DNA from 3 places in the Kitasatospora sp. SC0581 genome. Region 3 is predicted to be linked to each of the others. Evidence: riboswitches for the same ligand, from Rfam matches in the RefSeq annotation. Region 3 holds a riboswitch; each other region holds the start of a gene.
The links. Region 3 has a riboswitch for cobalamin ahead of ACLWS4_RS31965 (ABC transporter substrate-binding protein). Riboswitches for the same ligand answer to the same signal wherever they lie in the genome.
Positions count from the first base shown of each region.

Region 1: it holds a riboswitch for cobalamin, as region 3 does, so the genes downstream of both, ACLWS4_RS34285 (prenyltransferase/squalene oxidase repeat-containing protein) here and ACLWS4_RS31965 (ABC transporter substrate-binding protein) in region 3, are expected to answer to the same signal.
Region 2: it holds a riboswitch for cobalamin, as region 3 does, so the genes downstream of both, ACLWS4_RS30370 (CoA-acylating methylmalonate-semialdehyde dehydrogenase) here and ACLWS4_RS31965 (ABC transporter substrate-binding protein) in region 3, are expected to answer to the same signal.

Region 1 is NZ_JBLRWA010000039.1:30,130-35,931, reverse strand. It holds gene ACLWS4_RS34295 (CbiQ family ECF transporter T component) at 1-79, opposite strand, end outside; gene ACLWS4_RS34290 (hypothetical protein) at 84-1,193, opposite strand; gene ACLWS4_RS34285 (prenyltransferase/squalene oxidase repeat-containing protein) at 1,190-3,985, opposite strand; cobalamin riboswitch at 4,092-4,236, opposite strand; cobalamin riboswitch at 4,315-4,391, shown strand; gene ACLWS4_RS34280 (hypothetical protein) at 4,524-5,802, shown strand, end outside.
Region 2 is NZ_JBLRWA010000029.1:714-6,515, reverse strand. It holds gene ACLWS4_RS30375 (alcohol dehydrogenase catalytic domain-containing protein) at 1-982, shown strand, start outside; cobalamin riboswitch at 1,109-1,300, shown strand; gene ACLWS4_RS30370 (CoA-acylating methylmalonate-semialdehyde dehydrogenase) at 1,510-3,009, shown strand; gene ACLWS4_RS30365 (acyl-CoA dehydrogenase family protein) at 3,018-4,160, shown strand; gene ACLWS4_RS30360 (enoyl-CoA hydratase/isomerase family protein) at 4,160-5,224, shown strand; gene mmsB (3-hydroxyisobutyrate dehydrogenase) at 5,221-5,802, shown strand, end outside.
Region 3 is NZ_JBLRWA010000032.1:74,101-79,902, forward strand. It holds gene ACLWS4_RS31955 (3-dehydroquinate synthase family protein) at 1-365, shown strand, start outside; gene ACLWS4_RS31960 (shikimate dehydrogenase family protein) at 367-1,221, shown strand; cobalamin riboswitch at 1,334-1,540, shown strand; gene ACLWS4_RS31965 (ABC transporter substrate-binding protein) at 1,617-2,639, shown strand; gene ACLWS4_RS31970 (FecCD family ABC transporter permease) at 2,636-3,715, shown strand; gene ACLWS4_RS31975 (ABC transporter ATP-binding protein) at 3,712-4,527, shown strand; gene ACLWS4_RS31980 ((2Fe-2S) ferredoxin domain-containing protein) at 4,524-5,267, shown strand; gene ltrA (group II intron reverse transcriptase/maturase) at 5,562-5,802, opposite strand, start outside.

The DNA.
Region 1 (5,802 bases), on a different contig from region 3:
GCGGAACGCGCCGGCCCCCCGCGGCCCGCCCGGGGGCGCGCTGCGGGGAGCCGGACTCGCGTGTGTCGAGCGTGCCCACCGGATCACTCGGCCCGTCGGCGGCGGCGCCGGGCGGCCACCACCGTGGCCACGCCCAGCGCCACGACGAGGACCGAGCCGAGCACGGCGGGGACCATCGACCCGGAGTCGTGCGGGGCGTCGGCCACCGGGTTGGCGTCCACCACCCCGCCGGGCACGGCTGCCGCGGACGTGGGCCCGGCCTCGGCCGCGGCCGTCTGCGGTGTCGACTGGTCGCTCGGGGCGTCGGTCGGCGGGGCGGTGGACGGCTCGGCCGGCACCGGCGTGGGGTCGGGCACGCCCGACGGGGTGCTGCCGTCCCCGGGGGTGGCGGCGGGGTCCGTCCCCGGGGTCGCGGCGGACGCGGGCGGACGGGCTCCGCCGGGCTGGGGTGTGGCGGGGGCCGGGGCCCGGCCGCCGGTTGAGCCAGTGCCGCCGGTTGACCCGGAGCCGCCGGTCGCACCGGAGCCGCTGCCGCCCGTCGTACCGGATCCGCCCGTCCCGCCGGAACCGCCCGCCGCTCCGCCGGAGCCGCCCGTCGTGCCCTGGCCGGGGTCGGCCGGCTGCCCGCCCGGGCTGGAGTTGTGGGCCCGGACGCTGTCCGGCGAGATCGTCGGACGCCCTTCGGTGCCCTCGACGTTGGTGCCGCCGAAGATCCACAGGTCGACGCTGCCGGGCTTCGGCTGGTAGAGCATCGCGCCGAGCTGGCTGTAGGACCACTCGTTCTGGCCCGGATCGGCGTGCCAGTACGACCAGTACGCGGTGGCCGGGGGCGTCAGGACGCACTTCTCCTGCTCCGGCGTCGGGTACTGCTTTCCGCCCTGGAAGCCGCTGTAGCCGATCCGGCAGATGAAGGCCGGCCCGTCGTGCCCGGTGCCGGTGGTCTTCCAGCCGCCCTGGTTGAGCAGGGTGAACCCGGTGGTGGGCGTGGTGCCGCAGGAGCGCAGCAGCGGGCCGCCCCACTTCCCGAAGTCCACGGCGAGTACGGCACCGGAGGTGGTGGTGCACTGCTCGATCGGCAACGGGGTCGCGGCGGCCGGGGCGGTGCCCGCGGCGACGCCGCCGAAGGCGAGCGCGAAGGTCAGCGACGCCGCCCCGGACAGCCGGGCGAAGCGCGTGCCGAGCCCCCGGCTCACCGGTGACGCCCCGGGGCGGCCGCGGTGCGGCGACGGGCGACGAGGACGGCCCCGGCGCCGAGCGCGGTCAGCGCGCCGGCTCCCGCCGTCAGTGCCAGTGCCTGGCTTCCGGTACTGGCCAGGCCGCCTGAACCGGTCCGCACCGGTACGCCCCCGGCCTCGGCGGCACCGCCGGACGACGGGGCGTCGGTGGCCGGGGCCGGCCCGGTCGTGGTGGGCGAACCCGTCGGGGAGGACGTCCCCGTCGGGGTACCTGTCGGAGTCCCGGTGGGAGTAGGCGTCGGCGTGCCCGCGAGGTCGCGGGACAGCGTCCCGAAGGAAATGCCGGTGGCACCGCCCAGCACCTGCGTGGACGCGCGGACGTCCGACCCCCGCTGCCCGGCGGCCGCGACGTTGAACCCGCCGTCGCCGTTCTGCTGCCCGGCGAGGAAGTCGAGCGCCTTGGCGATCTGTCCACCGTAGGCGGCCTGGCGCAGCGTCATGCCCTGGACGGCCAGCGCGGCCGAGTTGGTGGAGTCGCCGGACGCGCCGGGGAAGCCGCCGTCGGGCAGCTGCCGCGCGGCGAGCCAGCCGAGCCCCTGGTCGACCGCCCGGGCGGCCTCGTCCCCGGGGACGAGGGCGAGGGCCATGACGGCCATCGCCGTGCTGTCCACGTCGGAGTCGCCGGTGGCGGGGATCAGGCTCGGCCAGGAGCCGTCCGGGTGCTGGAGGCCCTTCAGGTAGGCGATCGCGGGGGCGGCGCCGGTGGACTCCCCGGCCCGAAGCTGGGCCATGACGGCGAGCGCCTGGGAGAAGACGGAGGTGGCGTAGGCGTAGTTGCCCGGGGCGGCGCAGCCGGTGGTCGCGTCGGCCTTGGCGCACACCAGCGCGGCGAGGGCGGCGATCAGGTCGTGGCCGCCGAAGTCCCGCGGGTTGCGGCCGACGGCCTCGGCGAGCAGCGCCTCCTTGCCGATGGACCCGCCGCCGGCGTACTCGGTGCCGATCGCGGTCCAGTCGTTGACGGTGCGCTCGCTCGCGTCCTTGCCCTGCTGGTCGAGGAAGTCGACGATCCGGCGCAGCGCGGCGTCGTCGGTGCCGGTCGCGGCGAGGGCGTAGGCCCCGTCGATGGTCAGGCCGAAGTCGGCGAAGGCCGGGAAGCCCTCGTAGTAGTGGCCGTCGATCAGGCGGGACGGGTCGGTGAGGTAGGCGCTCCCCCTGGCCGCGTCGGGCTTCCTCCCCGCGGGCGGGGTCGGCGTGGTGGTGGGGCCGTCCGGGTTGTGCCGGACGGTGGTGAGATCGGTGCCGGTGAGGGCCAGGAGGGCCTGCTCGGTGGCGACGGCGTCCGGGTCGGTGGTCGACTCGTCGGGGCCGAAGCCGCCGTCCTTGCCCTGGCGGGCGGCGAGCCAGGCGGTGGCGGCGGCCCGGCGGGCGTCCTGGCCGGTGGCCCGGAAGACCTGGGCGGCGATCGCGGTGCTGGTGGTGTCGCCGGGGGCGCCGGGGTACGGGAGGAGGGAGCCGTCGGGCTGCTGGCTCGCCGCGAGCTGGTCGGCGGCCTTCCTGGCGGCCGCTTCGTAGCCGGGGGCCGTCCGCAGGGCGAGGGCGGCGATCGCGGTGGCGGACGGGTCGGACTCGCAGTGGTCACCCGCGACGATCATCGAACCGGCCATGCCGCCGTCGGCGCACTGGAAGGCCGCGAACCGCGCGAGGGCCGGGGCGGGCGGTGTGACGCCGGCGCGCTGGAGGGCGATGACGCCGAGGGACTGGACCCAGGGCGAGGACGCGCCGAGGAAGTCCCCGGCGGCGGTGCACCTGCCGTTCTCCCCCGCCCCCGTGCAGACGTGGTCGGTGAGCGCGGCGACCGGGTCCCGCCCGCCGAAGGCGCGCGGGTCGCGGCCGGTGCTCTCGGCGACGAGGGCCAGCAGGGCGGCGGCCCTGGTGTCCGGCGCGCCGGCCGGCCCGTCGGGGTGCAGGAACGCGTCGGTGTGGGCGTCGAGGAAGGCGACCACCTTGCGCAGCGCCGGGTCCTGCGTCCCCGCCGCCGCGAGCGCGATGGCGGTGAGGGCGGTCCGGGGGTAGTCGGGCCCCGGGGCGGCCCAGTTCTCCATGTGGTCGCCGCCGACGAGTTGGCCGGCCAGCCAGGCCGCGGCGGCCGCCGGGTCGCCCGTGGCGGAGGGGGATCCGGTGGGGCTCGGGGTCGTACTCGGGCTCGCCGTCGCCGACGGGGAGGCGGAGGGCGAGGGGCCGCCGTTCCTGGCGCGGACGGAGTCCGGGGTGAAGTTCGGCGCCCCGCTGGTGCCGCCGATGTCCGTACCGCCGTAGACCCAGGCCTCGACCTCGCCGGGCTTGGGCTTCTGCGTGCCGGCCCCGAACCGGCTGTAGGACCAGGCCTGTTGGCCGGGTTCGGCGATCCAGTACGACCAGTACGCGGTGGCCTGCGGGGTGTTGACGCACGGCTCCTCGGCCGGTGTCGGGTACTGGGCGCCGCCGTTGAAGGTCCCGGTCCCGAGCCGGCAGATGAAGGCCGGTCCGTCGTGCTCGGTGCCGGTCGTGGTGAAGCCGGCGTTGTGCAGCAGGTTCATGCCCGTCGTGGGGTGGGCGTCGCAGCCCCGGACGACGCCGCCGCCCCAGTGGGTGAAGTCGACGGCGACGATCGCGCCCGTCGTCGCCGTGCACTGCTCGATCGGGTCGGCCGAGGCGGTACCCGGGTACCCGAGCAGGACCGTGCCGCAGGCGGCGACGGCGACGGTGCCGGCGACCACCAGCGAGGCGAGGTCCCGGTTCCTGTGACGTGTGCGATTGCTGCTGACCCTCACGACGACTCCCTGGTCGGTCGACACGCGAGGCGACGGCGCAGCCGACGGTCGCCCGCGGGCACGGGGCCGTCGAAACCGCGTCGTAGTCCGCGACGACGCAAGTGCTCTGTGAACAGACCCCCGGTCCAGGCATTCCGGCTCACCCACCCTCAGGTGGGTCCACGGTTGCGGGTCAGCGCCGGAGTTGGACCGGCTTCCCCTGAATGCCGAGGGCAAAAAATCGGTTCATCAGACCACGCTGACCGACGGAGAGTCAACGGGGCGTCAGGTCGATCACATCACCTCGTCGGGCGATGGACCTGTGCGGTAGCGTCCGCGGTGGCCGAGCGGGGGAACCCGGTGCGAACCCGGGGCTGACGCGCAGCGGTGTGGGGCGGTGACCGTGCCGTCCCGAGCCCGAATGCCCGCCCGGCCATGCACCACGGCGAATGCCGGCCCACGCGATCCGGGCGGCGACCGCTCCGGCAGTCGCGCGCCCCGAGCGGACGCGGGAGTCCCGGGGCAGGGTCGGCGCCCGCCACCCCAAGGAGCCTGTCCCGTGCCCCTCCGCACCTCGTCCCGCGCCGCCTCGGCGACCACCGTCGCCCTGACGGCCGGCGCCCTGCTGCTCTCCGCCGTCCCCGCCCACGCGACGGCCACCCCGGCCCAGATAGCCACCTCCAAGAGCACCGGCGTCACGTACCTGAAGTCCCTCCAGGCCGCCGACGGCAGCTACGTCACCGGCGGCGGACTCTCCAACGAGTGGGCGTTCAGCGCGCTCGCCGCCGCCGGAACGGCCGCCGCCGACGTGACCCCCGGCGGGGACAGCAGCAGGAACGCCCGCCTCGTCTACCGCAACCAGCTCGCCGCCCCCGGCTGGCCCGGCACCTCGCCCGTGGCCACGGACTACGAGCGCGCCGTCCTCAACGCTTACGCGGCCGGCATCGACCCCGCCCGCGTCGGCCCCGGCCGCAACCTCCTCGCCGACCTCACCGCCTACTGGCAGACCGCCGAACCCGGCTACTACGGCCCGTCCGCCAACTTCAACGGCACCGTCTTCGGCCTGCTCGCCCTCGCCGGCGCCAGGACCCAGGCCGGCGCCCAGCGCGCCCCGCAGCCGCTGCTCGACGCCTCCGTCACGGCCGTGCGCGCCAACCAGCACAACGACGGCGGCTGGAACTACAGCAAGGCCGCGGGCGACCCGACGGCACTCGCCCAGGGCAGCGACATCGACATGACGGGTGCCGCCATGGCCTCCCTCTGCACCGCCGGAGTGCCCAACACCGATTCCGCGGTCGTCGCCGCCAAGAACTTCCTCAAGGGCAAGCTCGCCTCCTCCGGCGCCTTCAACGCCATGTTCGGGGTGAACACCGACTCCAACGGCTGGGCCGTGTCCGGCCTCAACGCCTGCGGCATCAACCCCCAGGGCACCGACTTCACCAGCGGCACCGGCAAGACCCCGGTCGACTTCCTGATCTCCCAGCAGTTCAAGCCCGGCGGCGGCTTCAAGTACCTTCCCACCGACACCAGCCCGTCCGCCTACGCCTCCGTCGACGGCCTGCGCGCCGTCGCCGGTGCCGGGTTCACCGCCACCCCGCCCGCCCCGACCACCGCGGGCGAGCCCGCCTGGGCCGCGACCACCGACTTCACCGCCGGCACCGCCGCCCGGCTCCCGCTGGTCGTCGACGACGGCACCGGCGCGCTCAGGGTCTGCGCCGTCACCCTCACCCCGACCGGCACCACCGCGACCCTTGGCGACGTCCTCGACGCGGCCGCCACCGCGACCCCGAGCGGCTGCGTCACCTCCGTCACCCCGTCCACCGGCGGCGGCACCGTCA
Region 2 (5,802 bases), on a different contig from region 3:
TGCGGCCCCCGAGCTGGTCGAGGTCCCCTCGCGGGAGCCCGGCCCGGGAGCCGTGCGGATCACCGTGGAGGCGTGCGGGGTCTGCCACTCCGACCTGCTCATCGCCAGCGGCCTGCTGCCCGGCAGCACCTTCCCGATCACCCCGGGGCACGAGATCGCCGGCCGCGTCGACGCCCTCGGCGAGGGCGTGGAGGGCTGGCGGGTCGGCGACCGGGTCGCGGTCGGCTGGTACGGCGGCAGCTGCGGGCACTGCGACGCGTGCCGGGCGGGCGACGGCCTGCACTGCGCACGGGTCGAGATCCCCGGCGTCGCCTATCCGGGCGGGTTCGCCGACTCCGTCGTCGTCCCGGCCGTGGCCCTGGCGGCGGTCCCGGACGAGCTCACCGCGGTCGAGGCGGCGCCGCTGGCCTGCGCGGGGGTGACGGTCTTCAACGCCCTGCGCCGCTCCGCCGCACGGCCCGGGGACACCGTCGCCATCCTGGGGATCGGCGGACTCGGCCACCTGGGCGTCCAGTTCGCCGAGAAGATGGGCTTCCGTACCGTCGCCATCGCCCGCGGCCAGGAGAAGGGGCCGCTCGCGCTCCGGCTCGGCGCCGCCCACTACATCGACAGCACCGCGGGCGATGTCGCCGAGGCCCTACGGCAGTTGGGAGGTGCGAAGGTGGTCCTGTCCACCGTCACCAACGCGCCCGCCGTGGTGGCGACGATCGACGGGATCACCCGTCGGGGCGAGCTCGTCATGGTCGGACTCCCGGCGGAGCCGCTGCAGCTGAGCGCCCTGCAGTTGATCCAGGGCGACCGGAAGGTCTACGCGCACTCCTCGGGCATCGCGGTCGACACCCAGGACACGCTGCGCTTCGCGGCGCGGACGGGGGTGCGGGCCTGGGTCGAGGAGGTGCCGCTGGAGCGGACCGCGGCGGCGGTGGAGAAGATGGCCGCCAACCGGGCCCGCTTCCGCATGGTCGTCACCACCGGCCGCTGAGCGGCGGTCATCGGAGCCGGCCCTCGGAGCCGGTCCCTCGGGGCCGGCTCCCGGCGTGTCCGGGCAGGTGGACGGGGGTGAGCGGCCCTCCGGCGGCGCGGCGCGGGCGCGTACCCCTGGACTTACTAGGACGTCCAACTATATGGTCGACGGCAGGTCCGCGGTGTCAGGGAAGCCGGTGTGAGTCCGGCACGGTCCCGCCACTGTGACCGGGGAGTCCGTCCTCGCAGATGACGGCCACTGGCAGCCAGCCGGGAAGGCCTGAGGGCGTGCGGTGATCCGGGAGTCAGGATACCGGCCGCGGGTGGTTCGTGTTTTCCACGAGGATGGAGACGACACACATGACTCCGGGCTGCTCCCGTTCCACCGCGCCTGGCTGTCCCGTGCCGACGACCGCCGGGGCGCCCGCGTCCTGACGTACCGTCACACCGCCGTACGCCCGTGCCGAGGGGCGCACCACCGTGCGCCCGCCAGCAGGCGGCGGCCTCCATTCCTCCTCTCCCCACCCCTGTCGAGAGAAGGAACCGATGGTCCGAGAACTGACCCACTTCATCGCCGGCAAGCCCACCGCCGGCACCTCCGGCCGCTTCGGCGACGTGTACGACCCCAACACCGGCCGGGTGCAGGCCCGGGTGCCCCTGGCGAGCCGCGCCGAGGTCGAGGCGGTGATCGCCGACGCCGCGCAGGCCCAGCCCGCGTGGGCCGCCTGGAACCCGCAGCGGCGGGCCCGCGTCCTGCTGCGCTTCCTCCAACTCGTCGAGCAGGAGAAGGACGAGCTGGCCCGGCTGCTCTCCGCCGAGCACGGCAAGACCGTGGCCGACGCCCACGGCGACATCCAACGCGGCCTGGAGGTCGTGGAGTTCGCCGCCGGCATCCCGCACCTGCTGAAGGGCGAGTTCAGCGACAACGCCGGGACGGGCATCGACGTGTACTCGATGCGCCAGCCGCTCGGCGTGGTCGCGGGCATCACGCCGTTCAACTTCCCGGCGATGATCCCGCTCTGGAAGGCCGCGCCCGCGCTGGCCTGTGGGAACGCCTTCGTGCTCAAGCCCTCGGAGCGCGACCCCTCGGTGCCGCTGCGGCTGGCCGAGCTGTTCCTGGAGGCCGGGCTGCCGCCGGGCGTGCTCAATGTCGTCAACGGTGACAAGGAGGCCGTGGACACCCTGCTGGAGGACCCGCGCGTCCAGGCGCTCGGCTTCGTCGGCTCCACGCCGGTCGCCCAGTACGTGTACGCCACCGCCGCCGCGCACGGGAAGCGGGCGCAGTGCTTCGGCGGGGCCAAGAACCACCTGATCGTGATGCCGGACGCCGACCTCGACCAGGCGGCGGACGCGCTGATCGGCGCCGGGTACGGCTCGGCCGGGGAGCGCTGCATGGCGATCTCGGTGGCCGTCCCGGTGGGGGAGGCGACGGCGGACGCCCTGGTGGCGAAGCTGGTCGAGCGGATCGGCGCGCTCAAGGTCGGGCGCTCGGACGACCCGGCGGCGGACTTCGGCCCGCTGGTCGGCGCCGACGCGCTGGCGCGGGTGCGCGGCTACCTGGACCTCGGGGTCGAGGAGGGCGCCGAACTCGTCGTCGACGGACGGGACTTCCGGCTGGCGGGGCACGAGGACGGCTACTTCCTCGGTGCCTCGCTGTTCGACCGGGTCACGCCCGGCATGCGGATCTACCGGGAGGAGATCTTCGGGCCGGTGCTCACCGTGGTGCGTGCCGCCGACTACGAGGAGGCGCTGCGGCTGCCCAGCGAGCACGAGTTCGGCAACGGGGTGGCCATCTACACCCGGGACGGCGACACCGCCCGGGACTTCGCCCGGCGGGTGAACACCGGCATGGTCGGGGTCAACGTGCCCATCCCGGTGCCGATCGCCTACCACACCTTCGGCGGCTGGAAGCGCTCCGCGTTCGGGGACCTCAACCAGCACGGGCCGGACTCGATCCGCTTCTACACCCGCACCCGCACCGTCACCTCGCGCTGGCCCTCCGGGGCCAAGGAGGGCGCGAGCTTCACCATCCCGACGATGGGCTGAGGCGCGCCGTGCACACCCATCTGACCGACGACCAGCTCGCCATCGTCGCGACCACCCGGGACTTCGCCCGCGAGCACCTCGCCCCGCACGCCGTCGCGTGGGACCAGGCCAAGCACTTCCCGGTCGACGTCCTGCGCAAGGCCGCCGACCTGGGCCTCGGCGGCGTCTACGTGCGGGAGGAGGCGGGCGGCTCGGAGCTCGGCCGCCAGGACGGCGTGCTCGTCTTCGAGGCGCTGGCGACCGGCTGCCCGTCCATCGCCGGCTACCTGTCGATCCACAACATGGTCGCCTGGATGATCGACCGCTACGGCAGCCCCGCCCAGCGCGCCCGGCTGCTGCCCGGGCTCTGCTCGACGGAGCTGCTCGGCAGCTACTGCCTCACCGAGCCGGGCGCGGGCTCGGACGCCGCCGCGCTGGCCACCCGGGCCCGCCGGCACGGGGACCACTGGGTCCTGGACGGCGTCAAGCAGTTCGTCTCGGGCGCCGGCACCTCGCAGGTGTACGTGGTGATGGCCCGCACCGGCGGCCCGGGGGCCCGGGGCGTCTCCGCGTTCCTGGTGGAGCGGGACGACCCGGGCGTCTCCTTCGGAGCGAACGAGAAGAAGATGGGCTGGAACGCCCAGCCGACCCGGCAGGTGCTGCTGGACGGCGTCCGGCTCCCCGCCGACCGCCTGCTCGGCGGGGAGGGCGAGGGCTTCCGGATCGCCATGAACGGACTGAACGGCGGCCGGCTCGGCATCGCCGCCTGCTCCGTCGGCGGCGCGCAGGACGCCCTGGAGCGGGCCACCCGGCACCTGGCCGACCGGGAGGCGTTCGGGGCCGCGCTGCTGCACGCCCAGGCGCTGCGGTTCCGGCTCGCCGACATGGCCACGGAGCTGGAGGCCGCCAGATCGCTGCTCTGGCGGGCCGCCGCCGCGCTGGACCGGGGCGACCCCCGGGCGCCGGAGCTGTGCGCGATGGCCAAGCGCCACGCCACCGACACCGGCTTCGAGGTGGCCAACCAGGCGCTCCAACTCCACGGCGGCTACGGCTACCTGGCCGAGTACGGCATCGAGAAGATCGTCCGCGACCTGCGGGTGCACCAGATCCTGGAAGGGACCAACGAGATCATGCGCGTCATCGTCGCCCGCGGCCTGACCGGGGCCGCGTGATGGGTACGGACGAGGTGCTCGTCCAGCGCGAGGGCCGGGCGGGTCTGATCGTCCTCAACCGCCCGGCGGCCCTGAACGCCCTCACCCACGGCATGGTGCGGAGGATCTCCGCCGCACTGGACGCGTGGGAGCGGGACGGCGACGTGGAGACCGTCGTGATCACCGGCGCCGGTGAGCGGGCCTTCTGCGCGGGCGGCGACATCGTCGCCATCCACCGCGCCGCCACCGGCGGCGACCCGGGCGCCGTCGAGGAGTTCTGGCGCGACGAGTACCGCCTCAACGCCCGGATCGCCCGCTACCCGAAGCCCTACGTCGCCGTGATGAACGGCATCGTGATGGGCGGCGGGGTCGGCGTCTCCGCCCACGGCAGCGTCCGGATCGTCACGGAGAGCACCCGGGTCGCCCTGCCGGAGGCCGGCATCGGCTTCGTCCCCGACGTCGGCGGCACCTACCTGCTCGCCCTCGCGCCGGGGGAGTCGGGCACCCACCTCGCCCTGACCGCGGGATCCGTCGGCGCCGGGGACGCGCTGCTGTGCGGGCTCGCCGACCACTTCGTGCCCGCCGAGCGGCTGCCCGCACTGCTGGACGACCTGGCCGAACTGCCCGTCCACGACGCCCTGGAACGGAACGTCGGGCCCGCGCCGGCCGGCGTGCTGGACGCGCAGCGCGGATGGATCGACCACTGCTACGCGGCCGGCACCGTGGAGGAGATCCTCGACCGGCTGCGGGAGAGCGGCGAACCCGAGGCCAAGAAGGCCGCCGACCGGATCGCCGCCAACTCCCCGACCGCCGTGAAGGCGACGCTCGCGGCCCTGCGCCGGGCCCGGGCACTCGGCCCGCTGGAGGCCGTCCTCGACCAGGAGTACCGCACCTCCTGCGCGGCGCTCGCCACACCGGACCTCGCCGAGGGCATCCGGGCCCAGGTGATCGACAAGGACCGCACCCCGCGGTGGAGCCCGGCGACCCTGAGCGCCGTCGAACCCGCCGCCGTGGACCGCTACTTCGCCCCGCTCGGCGACCGTGAACTCGGCCTCGCCGCCACCACACCCCTGGAGCGCTGGTGACCCAGACGATCGGATTCATCGGACTCGGCAACATGGGCGGCCCGATGGCCGCCAACCTCGTCAAGGCCGGACACCGGGTGACCGGCTACGACCTGGCCCCGGACGCCCGGGAGCGCGCCGCCGGGAACGGCGTCGCCGTGGCCGCCTCGGCGGCGCAGGCGGTGGCGGCGGCCGGGACGGTCGTCACCATGCTCCCGGCCGGACGCCATGTCCTGGACGCCTACGGTGAGTTGACGGCGGCGGCGCCGAGCGGCGCGCTGTTCGTGGACTGCTCCACCATCGCGGTCGGGGACGCCCGGGTGGCCGCCGACCTCGCCCGGCTCGCCGGGCACCGGGCCGTCGACGCACCGGTCTCCGGCGGCGTGGCCGGCGCCGAGGCGGCCGGCCTGACCTTCATGGTCGGCGCGGACGCCGCCGACTTCGCCGACGCCGAGCCGCTGCTGGCGGCGATGGGCCGGCGGGTCGTCCACTGCGGAGGGTCCGGCGCCGGCCAGGCGGCGAAGATCTGCAACAACATGATCCTCGGCGTCTCCATGATCGCGGTCAGCGAGGCCTTCGTCCTCGGGGAGAGCCTCGGG
Region 3 (5,802 bases):
ACTACGGCCACACCCTGGGCCACGCGCTGGAACGCGCCACCGACTTCCGGCTGCGCCACGGCGAGGCGGTCGGCGTCGGCACGGTCTTCGCCGGCCGGCTGGCGGGGGCGCTCGGCCGGATCGGCCCCGAGCGGGTCGCCGAGCACCACGAGGTGGTCGCCCACTACGGGCTGCCGACCGCACTGCCGCCGGAGGTCGGCACCGGGGCGCTGATCGCCCTCATGCGGCTGGACAAGAAGGCCGTCGACGGGCTCTCCTTCGTCCTGGACGGCCCGCGCGGCGCCGAACTCGTCAGCGACGTCCCCGAGCCGCTGGTCGCCCGCACGCTGGACGCCATGCCGCGCGCCGCCGCAGGGGAGGCCTGAGATGTCCCTTCACCCCGACCTGCCGACCCCCGACCTGCCGACCCCCGACGCGCCGGCCGCCCGCCCGCCGATCTCCGGCCGCACCCGGCTGTTCGCGGTGCTCGGCGACCCGGTCGCACAGGCCAAGGCGCCCGCCCTGCTCAACCCGCTGTTCGCGGCGAGCGGCGTGGACGCCGTGCTCGTCCCCGTGCACGCCCCGGCGGACCGGCTGGACGAGGTCGTCCGCGGGCTGAAGGCCGTCGCCAACCTGGACGGGCTGCTGGTCACCGTCCCGCACAAGCTGGCGATGTGCGGGCACGCCGACGAACTCAGCGACGCCGCCGCCCTGTTGGGCAGCACCAACGCGCTGCGCCGCGAGCCGGACGGCCGCTGGTACGGCGACAACTTCGACGGCGCCGGGTTCGTCCGGGGCCTGGCCGCCGCCGGGCACCACCCGGCCGGGCTGCGGGTGGCACTGGCCGGCGCCGGAGGCGCGGGGCTCGCCATCGCCGCCGCCCTGCTCGCCGAAGGGGCCGCCGCACTCACCGTGACCGATCCCGACCGGGGCCGGGTGGACGCCCTGCTGGAGCGGCTCGGCACCCGCTGGCCCGGCCGCGTGGCCGCCGCCCCGCGCCCGCCCTCCGGCGTCGACCTCGCGGTCAACGCCACCCCGCTGGGCCTGGACCCGGCCGACCCGCTCCCCTTCGACCCGGCCCCACTGGCGCCCGGCGCGCTGGTCGCCGACATCATCATGACGCCCGCCGAGACCCCGCTGCTGCGCACCGCCGCCGCCCTCGGCCTCGCCACCCACCCCGGCATCCACATGCTCGCCGAGCAGCTGCCGCTCTACCGCTCCTTCTTCCGTCTTCCGGGGTGATCCCCCGTCCCTCCGGAGCCGGCCGACCCCCGTGGCCGTTCCCTCCCCCGTCCCCGGGAACGATCCAAACGATCATCCCACCGGCCGGTCGCCACCGACCTGACCACGCCTGATAGCGTGCCATCGCCGTGGTGTTCGGGAAACCGGTCTGAGTCCGGTGCGGCCCTCGCCACTGTTGCCGCGGAGTTCCGCGGCCCTCGCTGACCGGCTTTCGCCAGCGGTCAGGGCCACTGGGCGGGCTGGTAGAGCCGCTCGGGAAGGTCGGTCGCGGCGTGTTGATGCGGAAGCCAGGAGACCGGCCACGGCGCGACATGTTCCACGAGGGTTTTGGAGAACACGTGCCCAGCGGTCAGCCGTACCCGCATCCGGTCCGATCCATACGTTCCACGCGCTCCATGCGTCCCGTACATCCCGTACGTCCCACAGGTCCGACACGCGTCGGCCGGGCCGTCGCGGCCCTGCTGTTCGTCGGCGTGCTCGGAGGCTGCGCGGGCGCCCCCGCGCCCGCCGCGTCCGGCGGGGCGACCGGAAGTGCCGCGCCGGTCAGCGTGGACAACTGCGGGACCACCGTGACGGTCGGCGCGCCGCCCGAGCGGCTGGTGACGCTCAACCAGGGTGCCACCGAGGTGGCCCTGGCCCTCGGCCTGCAGTCCCGCATGGCCGGTACCGCCTACCTCGACGACTCCGTCCCGGAGAAGTGGAAGGCCGCCTACGACTCCGTCCCGGTGCTCTCCAAGAAGTACCCGACGAAGGAGAACCTCCTCGCGGCCCGTCCCGACTTCCTGTACGCCTCCTACTCCACCGCGTTCACCGACAAGGTCGCGGGCACCCGGGAGGAGCTGCGCGGCCAGGGCGTCCCGTCGTACCTGTCCCCGTTCGGCTGCTCGGACAAGAACCAGGTGCCGCCGACGACCTGGCAGGCGGCATGGGGCGAGCTGAACGACGTCGCCAAGGTCTTCGGCGTCCCGGAGCGGGCCGCCGCGATCCAGCGGCAGCAGGAGCAGCAGCTGGCGCAGTTCACGGCGACGGCCGCGGGCAAGGGCCTGAAGGTCCTGTGGTTCGACTCGGACACCAAGACGCCGTACGTCGGCACCGGCCAGGGCGGCCCCCAACTCGTGCTCGACGCCGTGGGCGCCCGCAACGTCTTCGGGGACCTGCCCGGCAGCTGGCAGAACGTGAGCTGGGAGAAGGTCGTCGCGGCGGACCCGGACGCCATCGTGGTCGCGGACGCCGACTGGGACACCGCCCAGTCCAAGATCGACTACCTGGAGAACGACCCGGTCCTGAGCAAGCTCACCGCCGTGCAGCGCAAGGCCTTCGTGACGGTGCCGTTCTCCGAGTCGACCCCCGGCGTGCTGCTCGCCGACGGTGCCGCCCGGGTGTCCGACGGGCTGGGCCGACTGCACCCGGCTTCATGACCACCGCGCCCCACCCCGTCGTGCGGCCCGCTGGTCCGGGCCGCGCGACGGCGGCCCTGGCCGTCGCCGCGGCCCTGCTCCTGAGCACCCTGCTCCTCGGCCTGGCCGTGGGCTCGCAGCACGAGTCGGTCGGAACGGTGATCGAGGTCGTGGCGCGCCGTCTCGGGCTGGGCGACCCGCCTGTGACGCTGCTGGACGACCAGATCGTCTGGCAGCTGCGGCTGCCCCGGGTGCTGGGAGCGGCCGCCACCGGCGCCGGCCTCGCGGTCTGCGGCGCGGTGCTGCAGACGCTGACCGGGAACGACCTGGCCGATCCCTTCCTGCTCGGGATCTCGGACGGAGCCGCCGCCGGCGCGGTCACCGTGATCGTCCTCGGCGTCGGCGTGACCGGCGCCGTGGGCACCGGCGCGGTGGCGACGGCGGCCTTCGCCGGCGCCCTGCTCGCCGCCGCCGTCGTCCTGGCCCTGGCCGGCGCCCGAACCCGGTCGCTGCCCACCGCCCGGACCGTGCTCGCCGGCATCGCGGTCGGCCAGATGTGCGGGGCCTACACCTCGTTCGTGGTGATGGTCCTCGGGGACCGCGACGCGGCGCGCGGTGTCATGGAGTGGACGCTGGGCTCGGTCGCCGGCGTGCGGTGGCCCACCGCCGTCTTCCTGCTGGCGGTCGCGCTGGTGGGTGTCACGGTCCTGGCCTCCTCGGCCCGCGACCTGGACGCCTTCGCCTTCGGCGAGACCGCCGCCCGCTCCCTCGGCGTCCACGTCGAGCGCACCCGCTGGGTCCTCGTCGCCACCGCCGCGCTGGTGACCGCGTGCCTGGTCGCCAACACCGGCGTCATCGGGTTCCTCGGCCTGGTCGTCCCGCACGTGGTCCGCCTCGTCTGCGGCCCGCGCCACGCCCTCCTGCTGCCCGTGTCGGCGCTGGTCGGCGCGTCCCTCCTGGTGGGCAGCGACGTCGTGGCGCGCTCGGTCCTCCCCGACCGGGAGATCCCCGTCGGCGTCGTCACGGCCGGGCTCGGAGCGCCGTTCTTCGCCTGGCTGCTGTGGCGCCAGGGGCGGGCCGACGGGAGGGCGCAGTGACGACGACGCCTGTCGGGCTGCGCGCGGAGGGACTCGGTGTCCGCGTCGGCGGAGCCACCCTGCTGGACGCGGTCTCGATCGCCTTCCGCCCCGGCCGGATCACGGGCCTGCTCGGGCCCAACGGCGCCGGGAAGACCACCCTGCTGCGCGCGGTCGCCGGACTGACCCGGCCGAGCGCGGGCCGGGTCCTGCTGGACGGCGAGGACCTCCACGCGCTCACGGCCCGCCGGCGGGCACGACGGGTGGCCTTCATGGAGCAGCAGGCGGACACCCGGCTGTCGCTGCCGGTCCGTCAGGTCATCGAGCTCGGACGCACGCCGCACCGCGGCCGCTGGCCCGTGCCGACGGACACCGCCGCCGACGCCCACGAGCGGTCCGTGGTCGCCGACGCCGTCGCCGCGGCCGACGTCGGCCACCTGCTCGACCGGTCCTGGCCGACGCTGTCGGGCGGCGAGCGGCAGCGGGTCCAGCTCGCGCGGGCGCTGGCGCAGGAGCCGGACGTGCTGCTGCTCGACGAGCCCACCAACCACCTCGACCTGCGCCACCAACTCGGCTTCCTCGAAACCGTCCGCGGGCTGGGCATCACCACCGTGGCCGCGCTGCACGACCTCGAACTCGCCGCCGCCTACTGCGACGAGGTCGCCGTCCTGCTCGACGGCCGGCTGGTCGCCCACGGGCCCGGCTCCGAGGTGCTCACCTCGCGCACGATCGCGGAGGTCTACGGCGTCGACGTCACCGTGGAACGGCACCCCCGGCACGACAGACCGCACATCCGGTGGAACGGACTGCTCCACGAAAGGACGACGCCATGACCTCCCCCGCCCCGGACGCCTCCGCCCGCCGCAGTGCCGTGGTCCTGGTCGGCATGTCGGCCGGGGAGGCCGTCCGTCGTGACGAACTCCTCCGGGCGGCGGCCTCGCACCGGGCCTCGATCGCGTTCCTGCAGCTGGCGGACCCGTCCCTGTCGGCCGAGCTGACCAGGCTGGCCGACGCGGGCACCGAGACCGTGGTCCTGGTCGGCGTCCGCCTCACGGCTTCCGGCCCGGGCCAGTCCTGGCTCCGGCGGATCGCCGCGTACTGGTGGCGCGAGCGCGCGGGCCACCGTCCCGAACTCCTCGTCGCCACCCGCCTCGCCGACTCGCCGGACGCGGTCGCCACGGTGGCCGCGGCGACGAAGGCCGTCACCGGCGCGGAGCCCGGCCTCATGTCCGCGGCCTGGGAGGACGTGCCCGGCCACCGGCACCAGGTCATGGTGTGCCGCGGCCCGCGCTGCGCGGCCAAGGGCGTGGAGGAAGGACTGCGCGCCCTGGTCCAGGGACTGACCGAGCAGGGCCTCGGCGACGACGACGTGCTCGTCACCCAGACGGGCTGCCAGTTCCCCTGCAACCAGGCCCCCGTCATCAGCGTCCAGCCGGACGACGTCTGGTACGGGAACGTCGACCCGGCCGCCGCCGCCCTCATCGTCACCGAGCACCTCGCCGGCGGACGACCGCTCGAGTCCCACCGGCTCCCCCGCCACCGGAAGCAGCAGCCGGACCACCACGACGACTGACCGCGGCCACCGGCCCGGGAGCGGGGCGCACTCCGTTCCCGGGCCGCCGCGACGGGCCCGCCGGACGGGCCGTCACCACGTGGTCCCGAGACCGGTCCGCCCCGCCGAACTCCGCCAACCCGCCCGCCCCGGCGGTACACCGCTGCGCCCGCAGTGGGTCCTCAACCAGCTCCGAAAGCGCACCGCCGAACTCGCCCTGCCCAGAATCGGCCTGGTGAGTCGGCCCGGGGCGCGGTGCCGGGATTGCTCCCGGTCCGTTTCCCCGGACCGCTCTCCGAACCCGCCGTGCGCCTCTCAGCGCAACGGGCTCTCCACGGTTCCTTCCGTCAGGCGGGGTTCGCAGGAGGGCCAAGGGGACGGGATCTTGTTCCCCCGGTAGGAGCAACGGGAGACCGTCACACCCTGGATCCGGAAGTACTCGACCCCGTCTGCCGCGATCACCCACCGCCCGGAGGCGGCGAGGTGTCGGCGGACCTGTCCCCAGTTCCAGCCGTGACGTGCCCTCAGCATGTGGACGAGCCTCCACCAGGTGAAG